3 regions of the Psychrobacillus syltrankelensis genome follow, and region 3 is predicted to be linked to each of the others. Evidence: riboswitches for the same ligand, from Rfam matches in the RefSeq annotation. Region 3 holds a riboswitch; each other region holds the start of a gene.
The links. A riboswitch is a leader RNA that binds a small molecule or an ion and turns the genes downstream of it on or off. The one in region 3 is predicted to bind S-adenosylmethionine.

Region 1 (10,331 bases), 710 kb from region 3:
AAGCGTGACCAATACCAGGAAGTGCATCGTATTCAGCTAAAAAAGCGATTGCTGCTCCTTCTTTGCCACTATCTTTAACAGCAAAGAAAGATGTTTCATGCTCTGCAACTGCTGTAGTTACTTCAAAGCCTGCATTTTTAAGAAGTTCCACATGTTTTGCACTTGCATAAAATTCTTTGTTTCCAATTTCGGGATTTGCATGGATTTCTTGACTTGTTTGAATGTAGAGTTCCCGATTTTGCTCAATTGAATTAGTGATTATATCTCTTTTTTCTATTGCGATACTCATGTTATTTTCCTCCTTTATTTTAAAAGATCTTTGAATGTTTTATTTAATTCTTCTTGCGAAAGAACCACTAGGAAGGAACCGCCTTTTGTATCTTCTGTAACGGCATTTTTAATATCATCTTCATGATATAATTCCACAATGCGCTTAAACGTCTCATTATCTTTATCTTTCGCTCGTGCTGCAATTATGTTTACGTATGGATAAGTGGATTCGTTATCCCCCGACTCTTTAAAAATTGGATCTTCTCCTGGTGAAAAACCAGCTTGACCTGCCACACCGTTATTAATAATTGCCGCTGTTACATCTGGTAATACTCGAGGTGTTTGTTGCGCGACCATTGGAATAATATCTAGATTTAATGGGTTTTCTGCAATTTTAGAAGGATCTCCGAATAGACCAAAATCATCTGTTAATGTAATAAGTTTAGCTGCTTCTAATAAACGAAGTGCACGTGCTTGGTTAGATGGATCGTCTGGAATCGCTATTTTATCGCCTTTTTTTATTTCAGAGATATCTTTAATTTTTTCGGAATAAATCCCAAGTGGAGCGAACATTGTGGAACCAATTGGCACGATATCATTGCCACTTTCGTTTACATACTGCGCTAAGAAAGACATATGTTGAAATGCATTTAAATCTATATCTCCGTTAGCAAGCGCATTATTTGGTAAAGTGTAATCGGCAAATTCAACTAGCTCAATTTCAATGCCTTCTTTAGCAGCTTTTTCTTTCAAAATTGGCCACTGGACGCCATCCGAACCGTTTACACCAATTTTCACTTTTACTTTTTCTTTTGTATTTGAATCTCCGCTTTTTTCATTTCCACATGCCGCTAGTAAAATTGCAGCAATAATTGCTAATAAAAATAAACTAAACTTTTTCATATCAAAACTCCTCTTTCTATCGTCTCATAAATTTTTTTGATAAAGTATTTCCTAGCCATTGTGCGAGTTGCACTAGAACAATTAAAATAATGACAGTTACGACCATTACACTACCATCAAAGCGTTGGTATCCGTAAGTCATGGCAAGATGTCCTAAACCGCCACCACCAACTGTACCTGCAACGGCAGAAAAATCGATTAAACTAACGCTAATAAATGTAAGTCCTAAAATCAGTGGTCCAAGCGCTTCGGGAATCAGTACGGTAAATATGATTCGAATGGGACTAGCACCCATTGCTTGAGCAGCTTCAATTACCCCTGGTTCAATACTTACTAAATTATTTTCCACGACACGGGCTATCGAAAAGCAAGCAACGATTGTCATTGGGAAGATGGCAGCTGCCGTTCCAATTGTTGTACCAATTACTAATCTCGTTAATTGTGAAATGGCAACTAAGAAAATAATAAATGGAATAGGTCGAATAATATTAATCAAAATATTTAACACTTGAAATAAGACCTTATTTTCCAAAATATTTTTCTCTCGTGTAACAAAAAGTAATAAACCAATGGCGATTCCAAGAATAGAGCCGAATATTAATGTAGTGATGACCATGACGATAGTTTCCCCAGTCGATTCTACAATTCGAGGCCAAAATGTTGTCCAATCAACTTTCATGGTGCGCAACCTCCTCAATGTCAACAATTGTTTCTAGGTCACTTAGACTTTTTTGAATCGCTTCGGAATTACCTTCAAAAGAGATTAGTAAATTCCCAAAAAGTTTTTCTTGTAGTTCTCGAACGGAGCCATAGACGATATTAAAGTGAACTTGATGCTTTTGGGTTACTTGCGACAGTACCGCATCATTTGTAATATCCCCTTTGAAAATAACGCGATATAATTTCTTTCCGCCTCTAGACCGCCACTCTTTTAAAATGGTTTCAGAAGGTAAATCTTGTTGAACAGATCGGATAAACCGTTGCGTCGTTAAATGTTGCGGATTGGTGAATACATCAAAAACATCTCCAGATTCTATTACTTCGCCATTTTCCATTACTGCTACACGATGGCAAATAGATTGTATGACATGCATTTCATGTGTAATTAGTAAAACTGTTATACCAAGATCTTGATTTACTTTTTTTAATAAACGGAGTATTTCCGCGGTTGTTTCTGGATCTAATGCTGAAGTAGCTTCATCACAAATGAGCACATCCGGAGAGGTGGCTAATGCCCGAGCAATTCCTACTCGTTGCTTTTGTCCTCCAGATAATTGGTCTGGATAATCCTTCGACTTATCGGATAAACCGACAAATTGTAATAATTCTTCTACTCGCTGATTAATTTCTTGTTTTGGTAAACCTCCAAGTTTAAGTGGGTATGCAATATTTCCTGCAACCGTGCGAGAGTTAAATAAATTAAAGTTTTGAAAAATCATCCCAATATTGCGGCGTCTTTCTCGTAGCTCTTTGGGAGATAGTGAATTGACATCAATATTCTGAATCATAACGGTTCCAGCGGATGGACGCTCTAGCATATTGACAAGTCTCAATAAAGTGCTTTTACCAGCACCACTAAAGCCGATAATGCCAAATATTTCACCTTCGTTCACGGTTAATGAAACATTTCTTACTGCATGCACCTCCCTTTTGCCAAGAAGAAATGTCTTGGAAACATTTTTAAATTCAATCATTATTAATAACCTCCTGAAAAGTTAGTTAATTCTTTACAGACAATAAATTACAGCTATCTAACTTTCTGACAGGGGAACGAAAAAGAGCTTCCTTTCTCTTATCTGTTAGCAGATAAGAAAAAGAAAGCTCTTCGAAAAATTGAAAAACAATCTCGTTCTCATCTTCCGAACATTAATTGTTCGTAGGAATTGGCACAGTGTTCAAAAGTGAATCTGCTGCCGAAACGTCATAGGGCCTGTCCCTCGGTTTCTCTTGATAAGAAAGTGATGTGCTATGTAATTGTTGTAAGAATTGATACCAACATTAAACAATAAAACCAAAAACGTCAAGCATACTTCCAAAATAAAATAATTCAAAATTATTAAAATATTAAACTATATATTGCCAAAACACTGATAGTTCCTAATACTACGACCATGACATTCGAGTAGATAATTGCAAGGGTAAAAGCGACAATTGCTCCAATAACTCCGAATAATAGATTCCCTTGTTGTACATATAAAATTGCTGGAAAAATTAACGCTCCTAGCACTGCAAATGGAATATTACTTAATACACCCGAGACAACAGGTGGTAATTTTCTTCCTTCTAAAAAAGTCAGTGGAAAAACCCTCGGAATGTATGTGACAATAGCCATTCCAAGTAGTGTCCACCAATACCAAGTACCCATTCGTTTAAGCTCCTTCCGGCAAACTAATACTACGTTTCGCATAAATAATTTCAACCAATATTGAAGATGCAAGCGTAGCTACTAAAATAGCCCAACCTGTTGATAATAATTCTGTCCAATAAAAGAATCCATTAATAATGGCAGCGAATAAAGCGAGCACTACTACTTTTCGATTCCCACGCATAGAAGGCACTAATAACCCGACGAACATAGCATATAAAGCAATAGACATAGCTGCTTGCAAAAAAGCAGGTAGGTTGGCGCCAATGACATGGCCGATAGCCGTGAATAAAACCCAACTACTATAACCAATCAGGGCTACCCCAAATGCAAAAGAAGTACGTACTTTATCCTCTTTTTGAGTAGCTAGCACAGAAAAGGATTCGTCAGTTATACCAAAAGCATATATTCCTTTAATCCATCTTTTTTCACTGTGCATCTTTTCATTCAACGCAGCCGTCATTAAGAAGTGACGAATATTAACGACAAACGTATTTAATACAATTAAAATGGGATCAACTCCGTTTGAAATTAGCGTCAATGACATATATTGGGACGCACCTGCGAAAACAAATACACTCATAGCTGTTGCTTCCATAATGGAGAGACCAGTGGTTTTTGCCAATAAACCAAACGTTAATGCTACTGGGAAATAGCCAATTGCAATACTAATTCCTGCTTTTAATCCTTTTAGAAATGAATTATTATTCATAATAAGCTCTAACCCCCTTTTAAAAATAGAATGAACAAATTATACTATATATCAAAAGTTTTATACATACGAAAATTGGGAATAGTATAAATATACATAGTTTGTAAACCCAATTTCTTTATCTCCGAGTGGAGAATTACTTATTTATTTCGTAGAGGAGAGTAATCATGCCTAGCTGGTTTTCATTTGAAACATTGACTAATTTAACACACGATTACCGAGCGTTAGGACCATTGATAGGAGTTCTTCTACCTTTCTTAGAAGCTTTTCTACCTTTTTTACCTTTAGTAGTTTTTATCGTAGCGAATGTCAATGCATACGGAATGTTATTCGGATTTTTATTATCGTGGGTAGGCTCCGCTGCGGGGGCTTACACAGTTTTTTTAGTTATTCGCAAGTATGGACGTGCTAGAGTGTTAGGCTTTATAACAAAACATGAGAAAATCCAAAAGTTAATATTATGGGTGGAGAGAAATGGTTTTGGACCATTATTTTTACTCATTTGTTTTCCTTTTACTCCATCTGCACTTGTGAATATAGTTGCGGGCTTGTCTAACATAAAAAAGAAAACGTACTTATGGACGGTCACATTAGGTAAATTGATCATGATATTAGTAGTAAGCTTCATTGGATCTGATATCAAAGCACTTGTAACGCAGCCTGTAAGAACGATAATAGTAGTTCTAATTGTTGTTATGCTTTGGTTTGTTGGGAAAAGTGTGGAAAAAAGAATAAATAACAAGTTGGAAGAGGACTATAAATTAAATCGTGACGAGAGACGGAGCACTGAGGTGAAAAGATTTGAGTAACTTAGTTGCTATCATGATTGATATTATCGTAGTGTTTACTATCCGGATTTTATAGCAAGAGGTTATGAAGTAATCGGTAAATCGGAAACCGCCTAAATACCGATATTTTCACTTTAAAGATAATTCATCTAATATTGGTAAAGTGAAGGCAAGATACCTGCCACCCTCTAAAGAAACTTTAAATTTTAACTTCGAATAATTTCCTTCTCTACTGTATGTTTTGTACAATAGAGAGAGGGAAATTATTCGTTTTTTTTATAAGATGAATCAATTTCATAATTTAAAGATAGAGCATAAAACACAAACAATATTAAAGCGAAATGTGAGAATATGTATAAATTACTCTACATAAATCAGCATGATTTCCGCTATCGGCGGACGCTTTCCGCGGGGTGAGCGATGAGCCATCACCGCCGCATTCGCGTCGTTTGTGATGTCTCATCTGTCTCACTCATCCCGCAGGAGTCGCCGCCTGTCGCTCCAATCAATAAATTAAGTATTGCTCGTGTTTTAATAATTAAATGCTATTTATGAAATTAACTTAAGATATAAATTATTATGCTATGAACAGGTTGAAATCCGCAGCAGGTGGAGGCGTTACAGGGAGCAAACATCAAGCAGCTTCTCTAACTCCTGAGCAAACTTAGCGACATAATGAATTGGTACTTCTTTGGCTTATTCATACGGTAAGCAAAATTAGAGAAAAATAAGTAGTATACACCGATAAAGAAGTGAAGAGTTTCCGAAATGGTGTTCGGAAGCTTTTAAAAGAGTAGGGAAGTATTTTTTCTCTAATTAGCCAAACCAAACGCATCATGTCTTCACAAATTCCAAGAGGGCGACGGACAAACATCCGCAACGTTTCCCCGAATTTAGCGCTCTGGTATTCGCTTTCCGTGGGGCGAGCGACGAGCCTCGGGCCAACACGACGTTGGTCATGAAGGCGTTGCCTCAGGATGAGCCGTCTTAAGCCTTCCTCCTATTAAACGCTTCGTGCGGGGTCTCGTCTGTCTCGCTGATCCCGCTGGAGTCTCGTACTGCCGCGCTATCTCCTTATGAGTAGTAAAGAGAGATAGTGATGGAATCCTATAGAAAGCTTAAAGCATTAAATGGCACACTCCAAGATAAAAGCTATTTTGTGTTTCTCGTTGCTGACTTTGCAATTTGTAGTCTCTATCTTGCGAATATGTCTATAAGGCTAAGGGTAATGGCAAGAATGTTGCCCATATATTTTTTACCTAAGGTTCACATCTAATTGGTGTACCAAGCGTTCGGACTTATATTAGTTGTTTGGAGAAGCGTCCGCTCGACTCCTGCGGGAAAGCGGAGTAATCGAGACCCCACAGGAGCAGAGCATAGGAAGGAAGGCTAAGGGCGCCTCGTCCTGAGGCGACGCCTTCATGACCAACATCGTGTTGGCCTAGGAGACTCGATACTTCGCCCGCGGAAAGCGAGCGGTAAGCTTCGGAAAACAAATGAGTGGAGCCCCCAGTGCTCTTGAAGTGCGCTTGCGCTTTTCTCAATCATCTAAAATCAAGAAAGTAGGTGCAAAATTGTCATTAAGAATAGTAAGTGGGCGGTCAGGTTCAGGAAAAACTAAGTTTATGCAACAAGAAATAATTGATACATTACAGGAGACTCCTATTGGAGATCCTATATTTTATATTGTACCCGACCAAATGTCTTTCACCAGTGAGTATACTCTTGCGGCAGATTCTGGACTTGCTGGTTTAATACGAGCACAAGTAACGACATTTAAACGGTTAGCATGGAGGATACTGCAAGAAACAGGAGGCATAGCAAAAGAGGAAATTAGTGGATTCGGTTATCGAATGCTTATCCGAAGTTTGCTAGAAGATAATAAAGATCAATTTAAATTATTTAAAAGAGCAGCAACTAAGCGAGGATTTACAGATCAAATCGAAGTACTTTTAAAAGAATTCAATCGATACTGCTTAGATTATGAAGCTATGTCTAATGTGCTAAATGATTTAGAACATGTGCAGGCACCGAAAACATTAATTGATAAATCGTCTGATTTAGTTATGATGCTCGAATTGATGGAACAGAAATTAGGAACGAGTTATATAGACGGAGAAGGGTATTTAACATTACTCGCACAGAAAATTAAAGATTTTTCATTACTTGCAAAAGCAGAAATTTATATAGATGGATTCACTTCATTTACGACAAGAGAATTGGAAATAATCCAGGAACTAATGAAAAAAGTAAAACGTTTGACGATTGCTCTACCTATGGAATCCATTGAGAATGCATTTGATGAGCAGTCTTTATTTTATCAACCTGCGTCCACATGTAATAGATTGCTAGATATTGCAAGCAATGAAAAAGTGGATGTGGAAACGACTGTGCATCAAACAAAGCAGAAGCGTTATGTGTCTATGGAATTAGCCCATATAGAAGCAAACTTCGATCAGCTTCCTCCTCAAGAAATCCCAACGGAAGGCAATCTTCATATATTAGAAGCTTCAAATAGACGCGCGGAAGTACATTCAGTAGCAAGGAATATTCGGGGGCTAATGCAACAAAAAGATGTTCGTTTTAAAGAGATGGCCATTTTACATCGAGAAGCGGAAGCATACGAAGGTTTAATCGAAACTATTTTTGCTCAATATGATATTCCTGTGTTTATTAGCCAGAAAAAAACAATGCTTCATCATCCATTAATTGAGTTAAGTCGTTCTGTGTTGGAGATTATTCGGATGGATTGGAAATACGAGCCGGTGTTTCGAGCCATTAAAACGGATTTGTTTTTCCCTGTTAATGCTGCAAAGAGAGACTGGAGAGAACGTGCGGATCGATTAGAAAATTTCGTACTGTCGTTTGGTATTTACGGTGATAGATGGTTTGATGATAGACGTTGGATATATAAAAAGTATCGTGGCCTTGAATTTTATTCGAAAGTTCAAACAGACGAGGAATTAAGTATTCAAGCGGATATTCATGCAGTTAGAGATTTAGTTGTAAATCCTTTAAAAACATTGGCTGAACAGCTAGAAGCGAGTAAGACGGGGCTTGAAATTGCAACAGCATTATTTACATTTATCGAAACCTTACAAGTTTACGATAAACTACAATTATTAAAGCAGTCGGAAGAGGAAGAAGGACAATTATTACTTGCGACAGAACATGAACAAGCATGGAATGAATGGATCAATGTATTAGACCAATTCGTTTTGATGTTTGGAGAGAAAGAAATGACATTGGAGGAAGCTTCGAAAATTTTAGATGAAGGATATGACCAACTAGAATTTTCTCGCATACCACCGACAGTTGACCAAGTAGTTGTAGCAAATGTAGATATCGCAAGAATTACGAATATAAAAGCTATTTTTGTTCTAGGTGTAAACGATGGTGTTTTTCCAAAAAGAATGGATCATGAGGGATTATTGTCGGACACCGAACGTGAATGGTTCACCCAAATTGGCTTTGAGCTTGCTCCGACATCTAAAATGCGATTACTCGATGAAAACTATTTGGTCTATAAAGCATTTACTGCTTCATCAAATTATTTATTTGTGTCGTACCCGATTGCAGATAGTGAAGGAAAAGCATTGCTCCCTTCCATGTATATAAAAAAGCTTCAGCAAATGGTAGGAAACGTCCAAGTTGAACTAGCAGTGATAGATCCGAGTGATTTCACAGAGGGCACGTTTGATCTATCAACGATTAGTCATCCCAGAACAACATTGCCTTATGTCGTTATGCAATTGAGGAATGCGCTGGAGACTGGAGAACTATCTGAAGTTTGGCAATCGGTTTATCACTACTATATGAAGGATCCATATTGGTCTAAGCTGTTAAAAAGAGTGATAAAACCACTTATACATGGCAATAAAACCGAAAGACTTACACAAGACATGACATCTTCTCTTTATGGGGAAACGATCATTTCTAGTGTTTCTAGAGTAGAAAAATATTATAGTTGTCCTTTTGCTCATTTTGCAGCTTACGGATTAAAGTTAGAGGAACGTGCAGAATACCGTTTGGAAGCACCAGCAATGGGCGATTTATTCCATGCTGCTTTAAAATGGATTTCAGATGAAACAAATCGTTTGAATCTAAAATGGGGTGAACTTTCGAAGGCACAGTGTGTGCAACTTGCAAAACAAGCAGTCGATCATATTGTACCGATATTTGTCCATCAGCTGTTATTAAGTACAAATCGTTATCGATATATTCAGCGGAAATTAGAGCAAATTGTAGCATCCACATTAATAGCTTTAAGTAAGCATTCTAACGTTTCTACCTTCGTTCCTATTGCAATTGAAGCGGGATTTGGTCCTGGGGAAGCTCTACCTTCTTTAGAAATTCCACTTAAGCATCAAAGAAAAATGCAATTGCGCGGAAGAATTGACCGAGTAGATGCAGCAAATGTGAACGGCAATATGTTTGTACGAATTGTGGATTATAAATCTTCTAAAAAAGGCATTGATTTGAATGAAGTGTATTATGGTTTATCGCTTCAAATGCTGACCTATTTAGATGTAGCGATAGAGAATGCTTCGATTTGGTTGCAGGAGGATGCAGATCCTGCAGGGGTTTTGTATGTACATCTTCATAATCCTTTTATTCAATCAAAAAAAGAAATGGCAGAGGCAGAGCTAGAAGATGCCATATATAAATCGTACAAAATGAATGGATTATTACTAGATGAACCTGAAGTCATTATGGAAATGGATGAGCAAATAGAAGGATTTTCGAAAGTTATTCCGGTACGAATGAATAAAGATGGCAATTTATCAAGATCGTCGTCAAAAGTAGTAGACAAAGAAAATATGAAATTGCTTCAATCATTCGTACGTCAGAAACATGAACAAGCTGGAAATGGTATGAATGCAGGAGACACACGTGTTTTTCCATATCGTTTAAAAGACAAAATGCCTTGTACGTATTGTTCCTACCGCAGTGTATGTCAGTTTGATCCGCAAGATCCTGACCAACAAGTACGCTTATTGAAAACAGAAAATCCAGAAATAGTGACTGAAAAAATGAAAGAGGAGATGGGTCCAAGTGAACATTCCTAATATGCCAGAAGAATTAACATGGACACCAGAACAATGGAAGTCAATTTGGGCTACTGGTTCAGATGTGTTAGTCTCTGCGGCTGCTGGGTCAGGTAAAACCGCTGTATTAATCGATCGACTTATTCAAAAAGTAATTGCAGAATTCAATCCCATTAACGTTGATGAATTATTAGTAGTGACATTTACCAATGCTTCAGCTGCTGAAATGCGTCATCGAATGGGAG
Region 2 (10,331 bases), 1.6 Mb from region 3:
ATGTTACAGCAAAAAATAAAGAGGCTAAAACACCAAGAAATATTTCACGCATTAAAACACCTACTTAAGCTTGTTTTTCAAATGATTGGATAATACCCTTTACAACGTTCGTTGCTTTCTCCATAACATCTACTGATACAAATTCGTATTTACCATGATAGTTCTCTCCGCCAGTAAACACGTTAGGAGTAGGCATACCCATGAAAGAAAGCTGGGAACCGTCTGTACCACCACGAATTGGAATAATAAGTGGTTCGATATCTAGTGAAATCATAACATCTCTAGCCACATCTACAATTTCCATAACGGGTGTAATTTTTTCACCCATATTGTAATATTGATCGTTTAACTCAACAGAAATAGCACCTTCTCCGTATTCTGCTTTAATCTTTTCAGCAGTATCCAGGAATAACTGCTTTTTCTCTTCGAATTTTTCGCGGTCATGATCGCGGATTATATAGCTAAGTTCTGTTTTCTCTACATCCCCATTAACATTCATCAAATGGATAAATCCTTCATAACCATCTGTTTTCTCAGGAACTTCGTCTGTTGGCATATGTGATTGGAATTTCGTAGCGATTCCAATGGAGTTCACCATTTTTCCTTTTGCAGAGCCAGGGTGTACACTTGTGCCATTTGTTACAACTTTAACACCGGCTGCATTGAAGCTCTCAAATTGTAATTCACCAAGAGGCCCACCGTCCATTGTATAGGCAAATTTTGCTCCGAATTTTTCCACGTCGAATTTATGTGGTCCTCGACCGATTTCTTCATCGGGATTAAATGCTACACGTATTTTTCCGTGTTTCACTTCTGGATTTTGAACGAAGTATTCCATTGCAGTCATAATAATCGCAATTCCGGCTTTATCGTCCGCACCTAATAGTGTTGTACCATCTGTAGTAAGAAGTGTATGACCAACATAATTTTTAAGCTCAGGGAAATCCTTCACAGTCATAATTGTGTTTTCGTTCAATGTGATATCTTGACCATCGTAGCTATCAATACGCTGAGGGTTTACATTTTTCCCAGTGTAATCAGTTGCAGTATCAACATGAGCTAAAAAGCCAATTGTCGGAAGATCCTTATCTGTATTAGAAGGCAAAGTAGCAAATAAATAACCATTTTCATCTAACGTAATTTCTTCTAGACCGATTTCTGCAAGTTCTTTTTCTAGTAAATGAAGCAGATCCCATTGACCCTCTGTAGACGGGCAAGTAAGGCTTGCAGCATTCGATTGTGTATCTATTTTTGCATAGCGAGTTAAACGCTCGATTAATTTTTCTTTCATGAGAATAAATCCCCTTTCAAATTATAAAGCCTACGTTTATTTTAACAGATTCTTCCGAGTTGCGGAATAATGAGCATAAATACTATATGCAAATAAGAACTGAGCTACATAATAGGAAATCATAATAAGGACATCCGAAAAAGGAATATCTACAATAAATCGATTAATGGCAAGCACAGAATCCGAAATCATAAATAAAATGGCACCAATAATTGCGAATTTATTAGCTGTTTGGAATGCATTCCATCCCATTGATAAAATGACAATAATATAGAGAATGACAGCAGTGGCTAAAACAAAATCACCTTTTGTCCAAAGAGTTCCAGCAATCCAAAAAGCCATCCCAATTCCGTAACAAATAAGAATAATGGCAGCCCATTTTGGAATAGTAGACGTTTTAATATGACGAAACGCAATAATATACCAAATATGCCCGATTAAAAATGTTATAAGCCCGGCGATAAACCAATAAATCAAACCATCTGCAAGCATACAAATTAATAGTCCAGTCATAATAAGTATTTTATATTTATTGGACTCTCCACTAGATTGCTTATAGGCAAGTAAAATAATCAATAGCATGGGGATAAGTTTAAATACTATTTTTGTCGATACTGGATCCACCGGAATGAAGAAAATATAAATGATCGCCATCACCGCAATAAAAATACTAATAATCTTGTTCCACATAAAAATAGTGACACCCCTTTTATTTTATATTCGTTATTGGTAGAAAATATCCTGCAATAGTATATGCGAATATAAAAAGAACAAGCATCCGACTTGAAGATGCTTGTTCTTGGATAATTCAATATTCAGGTGGATTATAAGTTACATAAGTTCCTGCGATAAAATCGTGAATTGCTCGTTTATCTTCTCGTAGGGCTACCATAAATATACTAACGATAGTGCCTATTCCAAATGTAAGTGTATACACAAGACCGCCAATAATTTCTCGTTTTAGCATTGTCCAGAAGTCTACATTTGATTCATCTATTTTCACAATTCGGATACCCACTATCTTCTTTCCTATTGTATATCCGGACCATAAAAGAGGCACAATCAATGCATAGATGCTTTGACAAATTACTGTGAACCAGGATTCAGAAAGTTCTCCTGTAATGATAAAACTTATAACCATTAGTGGGATTCCTATGATGAGCCCATCTAAAATATTTGCACCTAATCTTATCCAAAATCCAGCTGGATTCAACATTTGACACACATCCTTCATTAAAGAGCGGAATCATCCACACTATTTAAATATTCTTCAATGGAACCAATTACAGATTCTACACAACCTTCTTCAAATGGAGAAATTAAATTTGCATCAGCTACTAATTTAGTAAAAGATTTAGAGCCGCCTAACTGGCAAAGGTGTAAATAATCCTTCCAAGCCGCTTCATGATCTTCTCTTGAACGCTTCCAAAATTGGAATGCACAAATTTGAGCTAAAGTGTAATCAATATAATAGAAAGGGCTAGCGTAGATATGCCCTTGACGTTGCCAGAAGCCACCTGCTTCTAAATAACTATTACCTTCATAATCACGATGAGGCAAATAAATTTCCTCAATTTTTTTCCAAGCTGCTTTACGCTCAGCAGGAGTCATTTCGGGATTTTCATAAACAATGTGTTGGAATTCGTCCACTGCGACACCGTAAGGCAAGAATAGAAGTCCGCTACTTAAATGTGCAAACTTATATTTATCGGTTTGTTCTTTAAAGAATAATTCCATCCAAGGCCATGTGAAGAACTCCATACTCATCGAGTGAATTTCACATGATTCAAATGTAGGCCAAACGTACTCAGGAATTCCGATATTGCGGCTCGTAAACACTTGGAATGCATGACCTGCTTCATGTGTTAATACATCAATATCTCCCGATGTTCCATTAAAGTTTGAGAAAATATACGGTGAGTCATAATTGTCGATAAAAGTACAATAACCTCCAGATTCTTTCCCTTTCTTGGCTACTAGATCCATCAAATCACGATCTATCATAAACTGGAAGAATTCTGCAGTTTCTGGTGACAACTCTTCATACATCTTCTTACCATTATCCACAATCCACTCAGGAGATCCTTGTGGTGTAGCATTTCCACTTAAGAATTTAAGCGATTCATCATAAAACTTTAGTTCATCTAGCCCGATACGCTTCGCTTGTCGCTCGTATAATTTTGTAGCGACTGGAACGATAAAATCACGTACTTGATCACGGAATTTCTTTACCATCTCCGCATTGTAATCGATACGATTCATACGAATATATCCAAGCTCCACAAAATTTTCATATCCTAATTTAGTTGCAATTTCATGGCGGACATTTACAAGTTGATCATAAATATCATCGAACCTTGCCTCATGCTCCTGGAAGAAATTAAATCTTGCTTCCGTTGCTTTCTTTCGGACTTCTCGATCAGTTGATTCACCATATGGTCCAAGCTGTGCAAGCGTTAATGTTTCGCCGTTAAACTCCACTTGTGCGGAAGCGACAAGTTTAGAATAATCAGAGGCCAATTTGTTTTCCTTCTGCATAAGAGATATCACATCGGAAGAAAAGGCTTTAATCTGAAAGTCAGCTAGATCAAATAACTGGCTACCCCATTTTTCTTCTAATTCATTACGGAAAGGAGAAGCGACAAGTGCTTTGTAATATTCCGTTACGAGTTCTTCAACTTCTGGACCTACTTCATCAAAGTAATCTCGTTCTTTTTGATAATATTCATCATTCGTATCGATTGATGCGCGAATATATACCAAATTAGCTTGTGTTGAAAAATCATTGCGAAGTGCATTTAATTCTGCAATTGCGGTACTTTGCTCCACTACTGAAGATGCTTCCTTAAACTTTGATAAAGCCTCATGGAACTTTACTTTGTCTTCTTCCAAATTTGGTCGTTTGTATTCGTAATCTTTAAATGTTACCAAGTTTATTCTCCTCCCGGTCGTTTCTTCGAAATTCGAAACGTTCTCATTCCCATTGTTCATTATTTTCTGATATATTGCAACTAAAATTTTACAATTGACTATTCTTAGACAATTGTTTAATATGTTAGTAAATCAACAAACAAATAAAGGGTGTGTTTGGTTAGTGGAAATATCAGAATTATTTTGGAATGCGAATACAGAACAATTAAAGGCAGGATATATAGAAGAAAAGGAATTTTTTGTTTGTCTATTATGTGGAGAAAAAATTGAAAAAGGAATTATTTATCCTGCTGAAAGTTTATTGTTTGAAGCGGAACGTTATATGAAACGACATATCGTGATGGAGCATGGATCTGTATTTCATTATCTAATTGGGCTAAATAAAAAACTTACGGGATTAACCGATCATCAAAATAGCTTGCTCCGTTTATTTTATGACGGTAAAAGTGATGCAGAAATTCAAACAGAACTGAATATCGGTACCAGTTCTACTATACGGAACCATCGTTTTGTATTGAAGGAAAAAGAGCGACAAGCAAAAATGTTCTTAACAATGATGGAGTTATTGAAGCAAAAAGATGATCACGCTCCCACATTCCTACCTCTCCACAAAACAGCCACTATGGTAGACGATCGATACAATATAACAGCAGAAGAGCAGCAAGAAGTAGAAAAGAAATTTTTCCCTGAAGGCGTGGATGGACCAATACTAAAGTTTCCGAAAAAGGAAAAGCAAAAACTAGCAACTTTGCGTGTCATCATCAAACGATTTGAGCAAGAAAAGACATATAGTGAAAAAGAAATAAATGCAATACTAAAAAATATATATGCTGACTTTGTCACATTAAGACGTTATCTAATTGAGTATGGGTTTTTAAATAGAAAAGACGATGGCAGTGCATACTGGGTAAAAAAATAGAGTAGAGGACTAATACAAATGAAAGTTGATCAATACAAAATAACTAAAGAAGAGCTAGAAGAAGTAGAAAAGAAATTTTTCCCTGAAGGCGTCGATGGGCCACTATCAAAGTTTCCGAAAAAAGAAAAGCTAAAATTAGCAACATTGTATGTAATCATCAAACGATTTGAACTAGAAAAAACATATAGTGAAAAAGAAATAAATTCAATACTAAAAGATTTATATGCTGATTTTGTCACAATAAGACGCTATCTAATTGAGTATGGATTTCTAGGCAGAAAAGATGATGGTAGTGCGTACTGGGTGAAAAATTAACTTCATTCAGTCATGAAAAAAATATAATCTCGTCAAGGCGATAGATAGTAGAGGGTGGAGAAAAATGGATCGAAAAAAAGAACTTAAACAAGAATACAGAGAGGTAAAAATTGAAGGCGGTATTTATGTTATCACTAATAAACAAAACGGCAAAAAATTCGTCGCATCTACACGTAACTTCAAAACATTAAACGGAACGAAATTCACGTTAGAAACAGGTACTCATACAAACCGAATACTCCAAGAAGAGTGGAAAAAATTTGGCAAAGACGCATTTGAAATAGAACAGGTGGAGATACTGAAAAACTCAGAAAATCAATACGTAGACGAAAAGAAAGAATTAGAAAAACTATTGGGTAAATGGATGGAAAAATTACAGCCTTATGGTGACAATGGCTACCACACGAAAAAAGATTGATACTAAAAAGGCTTCCATTCAAAGGAAGCCTTTTATTTCCTAATCAAATTAAAATCTTTACTTTTCTAAAGTAACCCCTACAGATGCGAGAGCATTCCTTTTGAACGAGAGGACGTGGCCATTATACGAGAGCACTCCTCAACCGAACGAGAGGACTCGTCCAATACGAGAGCGTTCATCATTCGAACGAGAGGACTTGTCCAATATCGAGAGCATTCCATCAAAACGAGAGGAAATCGCCTGTATACGTGAGCGTTCCTCGACCGAACGAGAGAACTCGGCCAGTATACGAGAGCATTCCTCAACCGAACGAGAGGACACGGCTAGTATACGAGAGCATTCCTCAACCGAACGAGAGGACACGGCCAATATACGAGAGCATTCCATCAAAACGAGAGGAAATCGCCAGTATACGAGAGCATTCCTCAACCGAACGAGAGGACACGGCCAATATACGAGAGCATTCCATCAAAACGAGAGGAAATCGCCAGTATACGAGAGCGTTCCTCGACCGAACGAGAGAACTCGGCCAGTTTACGAGAGCATTCCTCAACCGAACGAGAGAACTGGGCCTGTATACGAGAGCATCCAAAAAAAGAGGGCTTAATCTCACTTTAGATGGGATTCATTTAAATAGTCATAGTGCTCAGATCGTAGCAGAACTTTATGCATCGATCATTAACCACATTAAAAATAGCGGTAAAGAGACAGCTTATAACTAATCAAAAGCAAATAAAAAATGACTCCGAACAAATTCGGAGTCATTTCCCAACAATATAAGTCTTCAAGAGCGCGGCTCGTTCACGCATTCGCAATTTCATTTCCACACTTTTCGGTGTTTTTGCTGACACGACATCGGCATCCCAGTCAATTTTTTTAGCAAGCATTTTCGCCCGATGTAGATGATAGTCACTTGTAATTATTGTCACGGACGTCACATTTTCGGGCAATAATTCTTGAGAAAATAGCAAATTTTCATAAGTAGAGGTCGACTTATCTTCTACAATAAGTCGTTTATCCGCAATCCCTTTTTCTAAGAGAAAGTTCTTCATAAAGACTGCTTCTTCAATATCTTCATCCTGTCCTTGTCCACCAGATACGACAAGCTTCACATGTGGATTCTCCGTAGCATATTTTAGCGCTGAGTCTAACCGATAACGTAATGCAAGGGAAGGGATATTTCCTTTTTTCACTTTTGCACCAAGCACGATTGCATACTCATTGGTTCCATCTGCTTTAGGTTCAAGACCCTCTGCTAGCCATTTACTCGTAAGCATCCACACACCAAATCCTCCAGAAGCAATGACAAATATAGGAATAAGCACAATCCACCTCATTTTTTTCTTCATTCAATTCACTCATTTCATTCCATAGAGGGCTTCTTTTTTCTTAAAAAGGCTGAAATTCTTGGTTCTTCTTTAGATACTAAACGCCGAAAATTTTCGATATGCAAAACAAATGCCATGACGAATAAAAAACTCGCAATTGCAATAGGGGCATACCCTTCTGAAAACCAAATAGTCCCGCCCACAAATACAAAATAAAAAACAAATACACCGATCAATAAATAGTCCGTTAAAAAAGTTGTACCTATTAATAATAAAAGACCAATTAGTCCAAGAGGCCAATAAATAGCAAATAATATGCCGATGATAGAAGCGGTTCCTTTTCCACCTTTAAACCGAGTGTAAATAGGGAAATTATGACCTAAGATAACCGAAGCTCCCGCTAAATATAGTAATAAGTCCTGTTCAACATCGGAAAATAAAGCAAAATGCTGCATGAAATAGCGGGTACCGATAATTACGATTACCCCTTTCAAAATATCAATTAGTGCAACCAAAATCCCGTATTTCATGCCAAGTACAATTGCTGCGTTTGATGCACCTGAATTTTTTAGCCCCTCATTTTTAATATTGACTCCACTAAACAATTGAGCAACCTTCGAACCATGAATTGCTCCAACTAAATAACTAATAATTAATACACAAATAATCCAAATTATCATTAAAACACCCCTAAAAATTTCTCTATTACATTTAACGTTTGAGAAATAAAGAAGTTTCAGAATTATTTAATAAAACACTTGACTAATTGATTACTAGAATCTTATACTGTGTAACAAGATGGAAAACTAAATCTAATACTCTTATCAAGAGTGGCGGAGGGACTAGGCCCTACGATGCCCGGCAACCAACAAGTTCTGAACTTGGAAAGGTGCTAAATCCTACAAATTCAAGTTCTGAATTTGGAAGATAAGAGGAGGAACTTGCGAAACTGCACCCCTCTTCTTAAGCGAAGAGGGGTTTTTTGTTTGTTCTAACACTCCTCTCCCGCCTCCCTAAGCGTCCATCTAAACTACTTTACAGGAGGAATTCAAAATGACAAATTTCCAACCAGAAACACTTCTTTTACACGGTGGTCAACAACCAGATCCAGTTACAGGTTCACGTGCAGTGCCAATTCACAAAACAACTTCTTTCGTATTCCGTGACACGGAGCATGCTCAAAATCTATTCGCATTGAAAGAGGCAGGCAATATTTATTCCCGTATTACTAACCCGACAGTAGATGTCTTTGAACAACGAGTTGCACTACTAGAAGGAGGAACAGCTGCTGTTGCCTTATCTTCTGGAATGGCCGCAATCGCATTTTCCATTTTGAATATTGCAGGAGCAGGAGATGAAATTATAGCAGCGGAAAACTTATACGGTGGAACATTTAATTTGTTTGCCCATACATTGCCACGCTACGGTATTACAGTGAAATTTATCGATTCAACAGATCCAGAAAACTTCCGTGCAGCAGTAACGGACAAAACAAAAGGATTCTTTGCTGAAATTATTGGAAACCCAAGCTTAAATGTACTTGATGTAGAGAAAGTTTCTGCAATTGCAAATGAAGTAGGGGTACCTTTACTTGTGGATAATACATTTGCAAGCCCGTATGGTGCAAACCCGATTAAACATGGTGCACATGTGGTCATCCATTCTGCAACAAAATGGATTGGCGGACATGGAACAACAATCGGAGGAGTAGTTGTAGATGGAGGGAATTTTAACTGGGATTCCGAAAGATTCCCTGGATTTACAGAACCAGACGTAACCTATCATGGCTTACGATATGGAATCGATGTTCCAAACGTAGCGTTTGCGGTTAAACTCCGTGTTCAACTGCTACGTGATTTCGGCCCTTCCTTAAGCCCGGAAGCAGCATTTTCTTTCTTACAAGGTTTAGAAACACTTCATTTGCGAGTACCAAAACACAATGAAAATGCACAAAAAATAGCAGAATATTTATCTAATCATGAAGGGGTAGAATGGGTTAACTACCTTGGATTAGAGGATCACCCATCTTATGATCTTGCACAAAAATACTTAAATAATGGTTTTGGATCTATTTTAACTTTTGGGGTGAAGGGCGGAAAAGAAGCAGGTCGACATATTATTGACAATATTGAAATTTGGTCGCATGTAGCAAATGTTGGGGATGCGAAATCATTAATTATTCATCCTGCTTCTACAACTCATCAACAACTGACGCAGGAAGACTTAGTGAAATCAGGTGTTACAGAGGACTTAATCCGTTTGTCGGTAGGTCTAGAAGCAGTAGAAGATTTGCAAAATGCACTTGATAAAGTACTTATAGGAAGTACAAATGTCCTCTCTAGGTAGAATTTTGTTGTTAATTGGGCAAAGATAGTCTACAATATGTAAAATAGTCAGTCGAAAAATACGATTCGATATTTTATTAGATTATGAATATGGAAGCTCAATTGTGCAGATTCATTTGGAGGAGAAAGTATGGCAAAAATAAAAGCAGCAATTCTAGGTTTCGGAACAGTCGGCCAAGGAATTTATCACATTGTAAATGAAAAAAAAGAAGATCTAAAAAAGTCGTTGGGATTGGACATCGAAATTAGTGCTATTCTCGTAAATAATTTATCGAAAGAAAGAATACAAACGCCTGGTGTACTTGTAACAGATGATTTTGAGGATATTATTAATATTCCAGGACTTCAAGTTGTATTTGAAGCTATTGTGAACGAAGAACCGGCATATGGCTATTTATGTAAAGCGATTGATAAAGGATGTCACGTCATTACGGCAAATAAAGTGATGTTTTCTAAATACAGTATTCCTCTTCACGAACGGGCAAAATCACGAGGTGTATTTATTGGGTACGAAGCAACAACAGCTGGTGGAGTCCCTGTTATAAAAACGTTGAAAAATTTACTTCAAGTAAATTCAGTGAAAAGAATTCAAGGAATTTTAAATGGTACTTCTAACTACATTTTGACTCAAATGCGACTAAATGAATGTCAATTCAATGATGCATTAAAGGAAGCACAAGATCTTGGCTATGCAGAAGCAGATCCATATAATGATATTTCTGGTCAGGATGCATTCAGGAAGTTAATGATATTAAGTGCACTTGCATTTAAGAAGCAACCAAAT
Region 3 (10,331 bases):
AAACTAGCTATGAGTAATAAAGTAGAAATTGGTAAAACTGGACTATTTGTAAATCCCATAGGACTTGGTACCAATGCCGTTGGTGGGCATAATCTTTTCCCCAACCTCAATGATGAGACTGGAAAAGAAATAGTATGTACTGCTATAAATAACGGAATTGACTTTTTGGATACAGCCTTTATTTACGGTCCAGGAAGATCAGAAGAGTTAATTGGAGAAGTATTGAAAGAAACTAGGAAACGTCAAGATATTGTTGTGGCTACCAAAGGGGCACATAAATTTTTGGATGGAAAAGTGGTAGTGGATAATAACCCAAATTTCCTAAGAGAAACAGTTGAAAATAGCTTGAGACGTCTTCAAACCGATTATATCGATTTATTTTACATTCATTTTCCAGATGAAAACACTCCAAAGGAAGAAGCCATTGGGTCGCTTTCTCGTTTGAAAGAAGAAGGAAAAATACGTGCTATTGGTGTATCAAACTTTACACTAGATCAATTAAAAGAAGGTAATAAAGATAGACATATTGACGTCCTTCAATCCGGTTATAACTTGTTAAAACGAGAGGTGGAGAATGATTTAATACCCTACGCAAAAGAGCACAATATTTCCTTTATACCTTATTTCCCACTAGCCTCGGGTTTACTTACTGGAAAATTTGATAAAAATAGTACTTTTGAAGATGGCCGTTCAAAAAATCCTTTATTCCAAGGAGAAGAATTTGTTCGCAATCTAGAAAAAATAGAACAACTTCGACTAATAGCAAATGATAAAAACGCAGCAGTTTCAAATTTAGTTCTTGCTTGGTATTTAACGCAGGATACAATCGATGTGATTATACCTGGAACGAAAAAATCGGAGCAAGTATTGGATAATATAAAGACCTTAGAAGTGCAGCTTAGCCTACAAGAAATAAAACAAATTGACCAAATCTTCCAATAATCTTCGAGAAGTTGTCTTTAAGCCATTCAATTGGCTAAAAGACAACTTTTCTATCACTTCCTATGAATGATATATCTCGTTTAATATTGTATTTCCTACTAATAAAAAGTTCATCCTTCTTATATCAAATGGCAGATCGAGACCAATTTGTACTTAAGCGAGACTAAAGTAAATGAAATCGTAACCAATTCTGATAAATTCGAGACTAAATCAAAAATCTGCCTATAATTAGGGGGTAAACATCCTCGGACAGCCCCCCTCAATATTATTCCCACTCAAACGGTGTTTCTTGGTAGACATAATAATTCAACCAATTTGAAAATAATAAATGCGTATGAGAACGCCAAGAATTTATCGGTTGTTTCGTTGGATCATCGTCTGGAAAGTAATTTTTAGGTACATCGATTTCAAGTCCTTTATTCACATCACGATTATATTCATCTGCAAGTGTATCTGCATCGTACTCTAAATGTCCCGTGATCATAATATGTTTTTTATCTTCAGATATAACAAGGAAAACTCCTGCATCGTCCGAATTTGCAAGAAGTATTAATCTCGAATCGTTTTGAATTTCTTCAAAAGATACTGCAGTATAACGGGAGTGTGGAGCATTAAACTCATCATTAAATCCTCGAACTAGATTGTTTGTTAGATCGGAAATTCGATGTGTATATACCCCTGAGCATTTTTGGGGCAAATCATATTTCCCAATACCATAATGATGATACAATGCAGCTTGAGCACCCCAACAAATATGTAAAACAGATGTCACGTTGGTTTTGGTCCAATCCATAATTTGAGTCATTTCTTCCCAATAGTCAACATCCTCGAAAGCTAAGTGTTCAATTGGGGCTCCTGTAATGATCATTCCGTCATATCGTCTGTGTTTTATTTGATTAAAAGTAGTGTAAAACGTATCTAAATGCGTTTTACTTACATTTTTTGATTCATGTGTTGCTGTGTTCAAGAACGTTACATTTACTTGAAGGGGTGTATTTCCTAAAAGTCTTAATAATTGTAATTCTGTTCTTTCTTTTTCAGGCATCAAATTTAAAATAATGATGTTCAAGGGGCGGATGTCCTGAGTGGAAGCGCGGTTCTCATCCATCACAAATATTTTTTCTTCCTTAAGCAATTCAGTAGCAGGTAATTTCTGTGGGATATTAATAGGCATCTATTTTGTCTCCTTTTCCATTTACAAAATAAAAAAACCTCTTTTCTAATGGATAAGAAAAGAGGGTTTCCTTCAAGCTCTTTGTTCTTATCTCTCAAGATCATTAACAATCTTGATGGAAGTAGCACCTTTCTGACAAAGTCAGAGGTTGCTGAAGCGTCATAGGGCCATATCCCTCAACTTCTCTTAATAAGAGTATATTATTTTTATTACTAAAATATAAATTTCATAGTATCACTTTCAGAACATTTAAGCAATAAAGATTAAACAATGACACAAAAATTATTTCGGTAATTAGTTTTCAGTTACTAATCTCAAACTTGAAATTATTAAGACTCAAGCCATTGTTCTATTAACTCTTCTAATTCTTTTTCTTTTACATCTCTGATCGAAAGAAGGTTTTCATATTTTGACCAGTCTTGTTCCTTTTCAATTTGCTTCTTTAACAACAGAACTTCCTCTTCTAAATTCCTAATTACTTCTTCAATCTGTCGAATATTTAGAGGCTTTACTTCGATAAGTTTAGTAAGCCCCTTCTTTTGTTCTATAACTGGGACACTCTGCTTTGACTGTTGCTCCTCCCATTTTACACGGGCCCATTGGTAAGGCCCTTCAAAAGTTGTAAGTTGACCTTGATCTAGCCAAGCAGTTCTTGGAAATAATTTATTTAAAAAGTATCGATCGTGAGAAACAGCTAAAATTGTTCCTTGAAAGTCATCTAATGCATCCTCTAAAACTTCTCTTGAATCTATATCCAGATGATTCGTTGGTTCATCCAACATTAATAAGTTGATATCTTGATGCATAAGCTGGGCGAGTCGCAGGCGCATTCTCTCCCCCCCACTTAAATCACCCACTCTTTTGAATACATCTGGTCCGTAAAACATAAATTTAGCAAGTATGTGACGAGCATCTCCTTCTAAAACATTAACTTCACTTCGAAATACATCAATTAGCTTTTCTTTTGGATTGTTTATTTCAAAGTGCTGAGACAGAAATCCAACTCGGACATTACTGCCTAGACGTACACTTCCTGTATCCACCGATAATTCTTGTAAAAGTGCTTTTAGTATCGTAGATTTCCCTGTACCATTACGTCCAACAATGGCAACACGCTCTTTCCAGTACACGTGTAAATTAGCATCTTGAAGAAGCACTTTTTCCCCATATTTTTTCGATACTTGCTCCATGATGATCACTTCTTTTCCACTTCTAGGAGCTGCCTCAAACGATAAGCTCATCTTTTTAGGGTCTATTAGTGGTTTTCTTACCTTTTCCATTCTTTCTAATGCACGTTCCATATTTCTCGCTTGTCTGTGAAGTCCAGCGTTTGGCGGCACTGCTTCATTAGCCCATATTTTTAATCGTTTAATTGCTTCTTTCATTTTCTTTATCTTTTTTTGTTGTTCTTCATATTGCTGAAACTCGCGCATTAATGCATCTTCTTTTTCGATAATAAAAGATGAATAATTTCCGTGATATAACTTTATTTCTCCATCCTCCAAATCAGCAACTTTAGTAACAACTTGATCTAGAAAGTATCGATCATGTGAAATAATAACTACTGTACCCGAATAGGAAACTAAATATTGTTCTAACCATTCAACTGCAAATAAATCTAAATGGTTCGTAGGCTCATCTAGTAACAATAAGTCTGGTTTCGTTAACAAAAGCTTACCAAGCATTATTTTTGTCTGTTCCCCACCACTTAATGTCGTAAATGATAGATGCACAAAAGAGGATAATTGCAAACCCTCTATTACTTTATTGATTTCCGAATCAATCGCATAGCCGTTACGATTAGTAAACTCCTCTTGAATTTCTCCGTATACTTGAAGTAATTTTTCTAACTCCTTAGGGTCCTCAGTGGATAGCTTTCCTTCAAGTTCTTTCATCTTAGATTGTAATTCTATTAGTTCCTTAAATGCAGAATTTAGTACATCGATGCCGGACACATTATTTGAAAATAATGGAATCTGAGCTAAATAACCAATTTTCGTTCCTTTTTTGAAGTGAATCTTGCCCTCATCTGGCATTTCTAAACCAGTTATTAACGTAAGTAGGGTTGTTTTACCACTACCATTACGTCCTACAATCCCTAATTTATCTCCAGTTTTGATAGATAAAGATAAATTTTCAAAAATTGTGTTTCCTCCAAGCATTTTACTAACTTCTTGTATTGTACATATCATATTTTCCGCTTCCTCTCATCTCTGATTTAGCTGGAAGCATTTTTCTGCAAAGAAAAAAGACTGCATATAAGCAGTCTTCTCCTAAAATTTTGGTTCAGAAAGAATGGCTTATCAGCTGTGAAATTCATTAAATTGTCTAAAAAAGGACAGACTAGTCCCGTTAGGCTCAATTTCATGAGTAATCGCACAAGATGTGGATAAAAATTCCAGTATAAATCCATGTGCATTCACAGTGTTTTTCATTCTTTCGTCACCTCCGTTCACTAAGTTGATAATATTTTATCATATCTTTTATATTATGCCAAATAAATTTTTCTTATTTAACTAATAGGTGGTCATTATTTTCATTCTTATCTGGAATTCCAACATCATTTTCCATATCCACTTTTTTATTACCAGTATTTGGAACAGTATTTGGATTTGCATTACCGTTAACTTGGGTTTGTGTATTAGGTGGTCCATTTGAATTTCTGTTGAAACCACAAGCAGATAAGCTAAGCAATAGGAAAACTAATAGCACCACAATCAACTTTTTCATAATATCTCTCCTCATTTTCCATTAGATTGCTCTTTTTTTATTGAATTATCCATAAAAAAACTCCAGCAAAAATTCACTGGAGCTTTCAAAATATCTATTCTTCAATGTCGAAGTTAATCTCGTCTTCGTCATTATATTCGGATCCATTTTCAAATAACACGGTTGTACGTAGGATTAATTTTGTAACTTCGTCATTACCATCAGGTAGCCATCTATCATCAGGTATAATTTCAAAAGGAATCATTTGCATATCTTTTGATGCTACTGTACCTACAAGTTCAATAGAATGTTTGGATACGATTTTGGATACTTCCCCATTTATTAATTTGAAAACTTCTAGTTTAATATTTCCTATTGACTCGTCATCATGTACACCATCAATATATATAGTTCCGGAAAGGTTTATACCATGTTCAATATAAGGATGATCGACCACTGTGTCAATTTTAATCGTTTGTACTCTTATAGAAGATTCAAACTTCTTCGCCATAACTCTCAGTCCACCTTGTTATTTGTATACTCATAATGGTTTTCTAAATTCGTTTCATACCTATTATAACGCTTTTTAAATAGTGTATAAAAATGTGAAACAATAACTTTTAATATTGCATAACCTGGAATTCCTAATATTACACCAGGAACACCAAACAATGATCCTGATGTTATCAAAACAAAAATAATCGTAATTGGATGAACATGTAGTGACTTACCCATAATTTGAGGGGATATAAATTTACCTTCCACTAATTGAACTATAGTCCATACTATCGCAAGTTTGATTAACATAAAGGGTGGTGAAACAAGTGCAATGATGGCAGCTGGTGTGATTGCTATAACTGGTCCTAAATAGGGAACAACACTTGTTACCATTGCTATTACTCCAAGTAACAAGGCGTAATCCATTCCGATAATTGTAAATCCTATATAGATCATAAATCCAATACACATAGACACTAATATTTGGCCTTGTATATACGAACTAATTTGTTTATCAATATCTTTAAATACGGAATGTAAATCATCTCTCATACGAGGTGGAAATAATTTCATAATATACTGTGGTAGCTTTTCTCCGTCTTTTAATAAATAAAAAAGGATAAACGGAACCATAATTATGGATAATACAAAGCTTGTTACTGCCCCCACAATAGATGTTATTCCACTTACAATACTTGCGACGGTACTTTGAAACAATTTGCTTATTTCAGTAGGTACATTTTTTAATAAGTCCATGACATCACTTTCAATTTGTAAATAATAATCTGCAACAAAAGAGTTTCTCAAAAAAGTATCTAAAGAATTAAGCAATTGAATAAGGTTATTAGGTAATTCCTCCACCAATCTGATAGATTGGGCTTTCAAAAATGGAAATACTAAAAATACAAGCAATGTTATTAATCCTATTAATGCTAGGAAGATGATTAATATTCCCAAAACTCTAGGAATTTTTATTTTTTCTAAGAGTCGTAATATTGGTCTTAATAAATAATATGCAATGACCGCTAAAATTATGGGTAAAATCACACTCCCCAAAAATACAGTTAGTGGTATAAAAATAAAAGATATTTTATCGTATACCATTACAACTAGACCGGTTAACAGCAATGCTATTAACGTAAAGAATGTATTACGCCCTCCTAAAAATTTTATGTATCTTGTAGAAAAAAAAGAAGGTTTTTCAGGTTCCACTCTTATCAAACTTCCTTTCCAATATACTTTTATTTTACGGAGGAAAATCAAGATTAGCAACGTATAAGTATTACTTTTCTTTTAAAAATTCTGAAACTGCAGCTTTGTTTTTTTCAATATTTATTTCTATTACGGAGCCAGCGTGAGCATAACTGTTAAATGAATAGGTTCCTTCAAGAGGAATTGTTAATTTTTCGATTTCCACTTTACCGCTCGTTATAACTTCTAAAACACGTTTAACTTTATCCATTTTTTTATAATCAGTTTCAATATACCCTTCAGCGGCTCCTATAAACTTAGGTATATTTGGTAAGTTCTTAATGGAAAGTACTTCATTTTTTAATGCTTCCATAACGATTTGTTGTCGCGAAACTCTTCCAAAATCACCTTCGGAATCATGTCGAAATCTTGAATAACCTAGCAATTCTTTTCCAGATAAATCATGTTGTCCTTTTGTTAGTGATACCCCTATTTTCTCTGACATATCTTTTTCCACGGATATAGGCACTCCGCCTGGAGCAATAATATCAACTAATGATTCGAAACTGCTAAAATCAATTAATGCATAATGATGAATAGGAATATCAAACATATTTTGTAATGTTGTAGTTAGCAGTTGGACGCCACCTAAATAATATGCAGTATTTAGTTTGTATGATTTAAATCCTGGAATTTCCGCATAAATATCGCGCATAAACGAAATTATTTTCACATCATTTTTCTTTTTATCCCATGAAACAAGCATCATTGTGTCTGATCTTGCTTTATCTTCACCTCTTGAATCTACACCAAGAACTAAAATATTTTCCCTATCATTCGGACTAAGCTTATCACCTTTAAATTCCTCAATCTTTAGATTTTCTCCATTTGCTAATTTTGCCCCATAGTTGAACTGGATAATGGAATAAATACCGCAAATCAATACTGTTAAAACTAGTAATAACATGAAAAGTCTACCTATTCTAAACCTTCTTTTTCTTTTCGGTTGGGAACGTCTCGATTCTTGAGTTTCATCCATACAAAAACCTCTCCTTTGCCTTTATATAAATAACGTATATTATTAATAATAGTTTCTGTTTCTTTGTCTAACTATTAATGAAGTGATAGAATAAATTTTACAAGATTAGGAGGGATACTTTTGATAGAAAAAGCAACATTTGCAGGTGGCTGTTTTTGGTGTATGGTGAAGCCATTTGATTCATGGGACGGAATACATAAAGTAAAATCAGGATATATGGGGGGTCATTTAGAAAGCCCAACTTATGAAGATGTGAAGAAAGGAAATTCTGGTCATCTAGAAGTCGTGGAAATCCAATTTGATCCTGCCATTTTTTCATATAATCAACTTCTTGAAATTTTTTGGCAACAAATTGACCCAACTGATGCAGGAGGTCAATTTCAAGACCGTGGAGAAAGTTATACTTCTGCTATTTTCGTTCATTCAGAGGAGCAAAGACTTCAAGCTGAAAAATCGAAAGAACAATTGGCAGCTAGCGGTAAGTTTTCAAAGCCAATAATAACTCCAATTAGAGAAGCAAAAACTTTTTACGAAGCAGAAGATTACCACCAAGATTATTATAAAAAGAGTCCAAAACATTATAAAGAAGATCGTGCTCAATCTGGCCGAGACGAATTTATCGAAAAATATTGGGACTAACAATTGAACGATAGCTTAGTTCTTTGAACTGAGCTATTGTATCAACATATTTGAAGAATCCCAATTAATGCATGCTTGCCAAACCTGAATAACTCTTTAGTGCCCAATCTCTAATAACATTTATAGATATTTGCTTAGATTGACAATCGACAAATATTTTCAAATCAAGACGTCTTCTAATTTCATCAAATTACAAAACCAATAAGCCTTCTAAGCCTTTAATAATTAGAACATCATACTATTCACATGAAATCAAACAGATAAAATCCGAACACAACTTTCCAAATCAACTGAATCAGGATGGACGTAGTCTTGGTTTTACTATCTTAAAATAATCATCCGTATTTATAATTTTGACTCTTATATCCCCTAAATTTTCTTCGAGCCTTTTACTAAACCTTGTTTTTCCACTTCCTGAATCACCTGCGACTCCATAGTAATACTATTTTTTCTCCTTACATACTCCTTCATTAAATTTAAAACTTTTATTATTTTTACTGAAATTTATTAGTCTGGTTAGTTTTAAGTACATTTATTAATTCTACAGACTTCCAGAAATTCCTCCCAATATCAAAATTGAACTTTGCTAAAAAAATATTTATTCCTTATAGCTTTTGACTACACACTGGCTATACTATTACAACATTATTTTTCAAAGCTACATGTGAATGCATTTCCATTGGTACAAGTCATGAAAGAACTGAATTTTCTTCATTAATAATAATACCTAATTTTGTCGCATTCATGTTATAATAATAGCATTGTGAATTTTAGGAGGTACTACCATGATTGCAGTAAGTAATGTAAGTCTTCGTTTTGGTGATCGTAAATTATTTGAAGACGTAAATATAAAGTTTACTCCAGGCAACTGTTATGGTTTAATCGGTGCAAATGGAGCAGGTAAATCTACATTTATCAAAATTCTTTCTGGAGAAATTGAGGCTCAAGAAGGAAACGTGATTATGAACCCGGATGAGCGTCTAGCAATTCTAAAACAAAATCACTTTGAATATGAAGAATACACAGTATTAGAAACAGTTATTATGGGACATAAACGCCTATATGAAGTAATGAATGAAAAAAATGCTATTTATATGAAAGAAGACTTTTCAGATGAAGATGGCATGAGAGCGGCAGAATTAGAAGGAGAGTTTGCTGATCTAAATGGTTGGGAAGCTGAATCAGAAGCGGCTATCCTTCTTCAAGGATTAGGTATTCCTGACAGCATGCATCAAAAGAAAATGTCTGAATTAACGGGATCTGAAAAAGTTAAAGTGCTATTATCTCAAGCTCTTTTCGGTAAACCAGATGTACTACTTTTAGATGAACCTACCAACCATCTTGATATTAAAGCTATTCAATGGTTAGAAGATTTTCTGATTAACTTTGAAAATACTGTTATTGTTGTTTCCCATGACCGTCATTTCTTAAACAAGGTATGTACTCATATTGCTGACTTAGACTTTAGCAAAATTCAAGTTTATGTTGGGAACTATGATTTTTGGTATGAATCAAGCCAACTTGCTTTAAAATTAGCTTCTGACCAAAATAGTAAAAAAGAAGAAAAAATTAAAGAACTTCAAGCGTTTATTGCTCGTTTTAGTGCAAATGCATCTAAATCAAAACAAGCGACTTCTCGCAAGAAAATGTTAGACAAAATTGAATTAGATGACATTAGACCATCTTCAAGAAAATATCCTTATGTGAATTTCTCCATGAAACGGGATATTGGTAATGATGTTTTACAAGTTCAAGATTTAGGTTATACATTTGAAGGTGAAAAACTTTTCTCTAAAATGAATTTTACTTTAAATAAAGAAGATAAAATTATTCTTATAGGTGATGAACTTGCTAAGTCTGCTCTACTTCGCATTCTTGCAGAAGAAGAGGAAACACAAGAAGGTTCTATTCGTTGGGGTGTAACAACAACTCGTGCATACTTCCCTCTAGACAATGCAAAGTATTTTGAAGGAAGCGAGACTTCACTAGTTGACTGGTTACGTCAATATTCTCCAGATGACGAAAGCGAAACATTTCTACGCGGATTTCTAGGTCGTATGTTATTCTCTGGCGAAGAAGTAAAGAAAAAACCATCTGTACTTTCCGGTGGAGAAAAAGTACGTTGTATGCTTTCTAAAA

Region 1: linked by a shared signal. The riboswitch ahead of ACTSKG_RS07500 (methionine ABC transporter ATP-binding protein) and the one ahead of metA (homoserine O-acetyltransferase MetA) in region 3 are both predicted to bind S-adenosylmethionine.
Region 2: linked by a shared signal. The riboswitch ahead of ACTSKG_RS11325 (O-acetylhomoserine aminocarboxypropyltransferase/cysteine synthase family protein) and the one ahead of metA (homoserine O-acetyltransferase MetA) in region 3 are both predicted to bind S-adenosylmethionine.

Annotation. Positions count from the first base shown of each region.
Region 1 covers NZ_CM144227.1:1,493,255-1,503,585, reverse strand. The annotation lists gene ACTSKG_RS07515 (M20 family metallopeptidase) at 1-289, opposite strand, end outside; gene ACTSKG_RS07510 (MetQ/NlpA family ABC transporter substrate-binding protein) at 304-1,173, opposite strand; gene ACTSKG_RS07505 (methionine ABC transporter permease) at 1,190-1,852, opposite strand; gene ACTSKG_RS07500 (methionine ABC transporter ATP-binding protein) at 1,842-2,867, opposite strand; SAM riboswitch class I at 3,023-3,130, opposite strand; partial or broken gene ACTSKG_RS07495 (AzlD domain-containing protein) at 3,230-3,511, opposite strand; partial or broken gene ACTSKG_RS07490 (hypothetical protein) at 3,465-3,602, shown strand; gene ACTSKG_RS07485 (AzlC family ABC transporter permease) at 3,543-4,250, opposite strand; gene ACTSKG_RS07480 (TVP38/TMEM64 family protein) at 4,418-5,059, shown strand; gene addB (helicase-exonuclease AddAB subunit AddB) at 6,613-10,107, shown strand; gene addA (helicase-exonuclease AddAB subunit AddA) at 10,109-10,331, shown strand, end outside.
Region 2 covers NZ_CM144227.1:2,358,753-2,369,083, reverse strand. The annotation lists gene ACTSKG_RS11375 (DMT family transporter) at 1-52, opposite strand, end outside; gene pepT (peptidase T) at 65-1,291, opposite strand; gene ACTSKG_RS11365 (lysoplasmalogenase) at 1,328-1,981, opposite strand; gene ACTSKG_RS11360 (RDD family protein) at 2,100-2,507, opposite strand; gene ACTSKG_RS11355 (M3 family oligoendopeptidase) at 2,525-4,222, opposite strand; gene ACTSKG_RS11350 (DUF2087 domain-containing protein) at 4,344-5,141, shown strand; partial or broken gene ACTSKG_RS11345 (DUF2087 domain-containing protein) at 5,169-5,456, shown strand; gene ACTSKG_RS11340 (GIY-YIG nuclease family protein) at 5,521-5,874, shown strand; gene ACTSKG_RS11335 (YdcF family protein) at 6,636-7,223, opposite strand; gene ACTSKG_RS11330 (glycerol-3-phosphate acyltransferase) at 7,238-7,882, opposite strand; SAM riboswitch class I at 8,021-8,136, shown strand; gene ACTSKG_RS11325 (O-acetylhomoserine aminocarboxypropyltransferase/cysteine synthase family protein) at 8,256-9,548, shown strand; gene ACTSKG_RS11320 (homoserine dehydrogenase) at 9,678-10,331, shown strand, end outside.
Region 3 covers NZ_CM144227.1:785,536-795,866, forward strand. The annotation lists gene ACTSKG_RS04055 (aldo/keto reductase) at 10-942, shown strand; gene metA (homoserine O-acetyltransferase MetA) at 1,208-2,116, opposite strand; SAM riboswitch class I at 2,201-2,312, opposite strand; gene abc-f (ribosomal protection-like ABC-F family protein) at 2,446-4,308, opposite strand; gene ACTSKG_RS04070 (RAxF-45 family protein) at 4,420-4,551, opposite strand; gene ACTSKG_RS04075 (hypothetical protein) at 4,625-4,846, opposite strand; gene ACTSKG_RS04080 (sporulation protein) at 4,941-5,336, opposite strand; gene ACTSKG_RS04085 (AI-2E family transporter) at 5,342-6,535, opposite strand; gene ACTSKG_RS04090 (LCP family protein) at 6,606-7,553, opposite strand; gene msrA (peptide-methionine (S)-S-oxide reductase MsrA) at 7,677-8,192, shown strand; partial or broken gene ACTSKG_RS04100 (hypothetical protein) at 8,488-8,613, opposite strand; gene ACTSKG_RS04105 (ABC-F family ATP-binding cassette domain-containing protein) at 8,978-10,331, shown strand, end outside.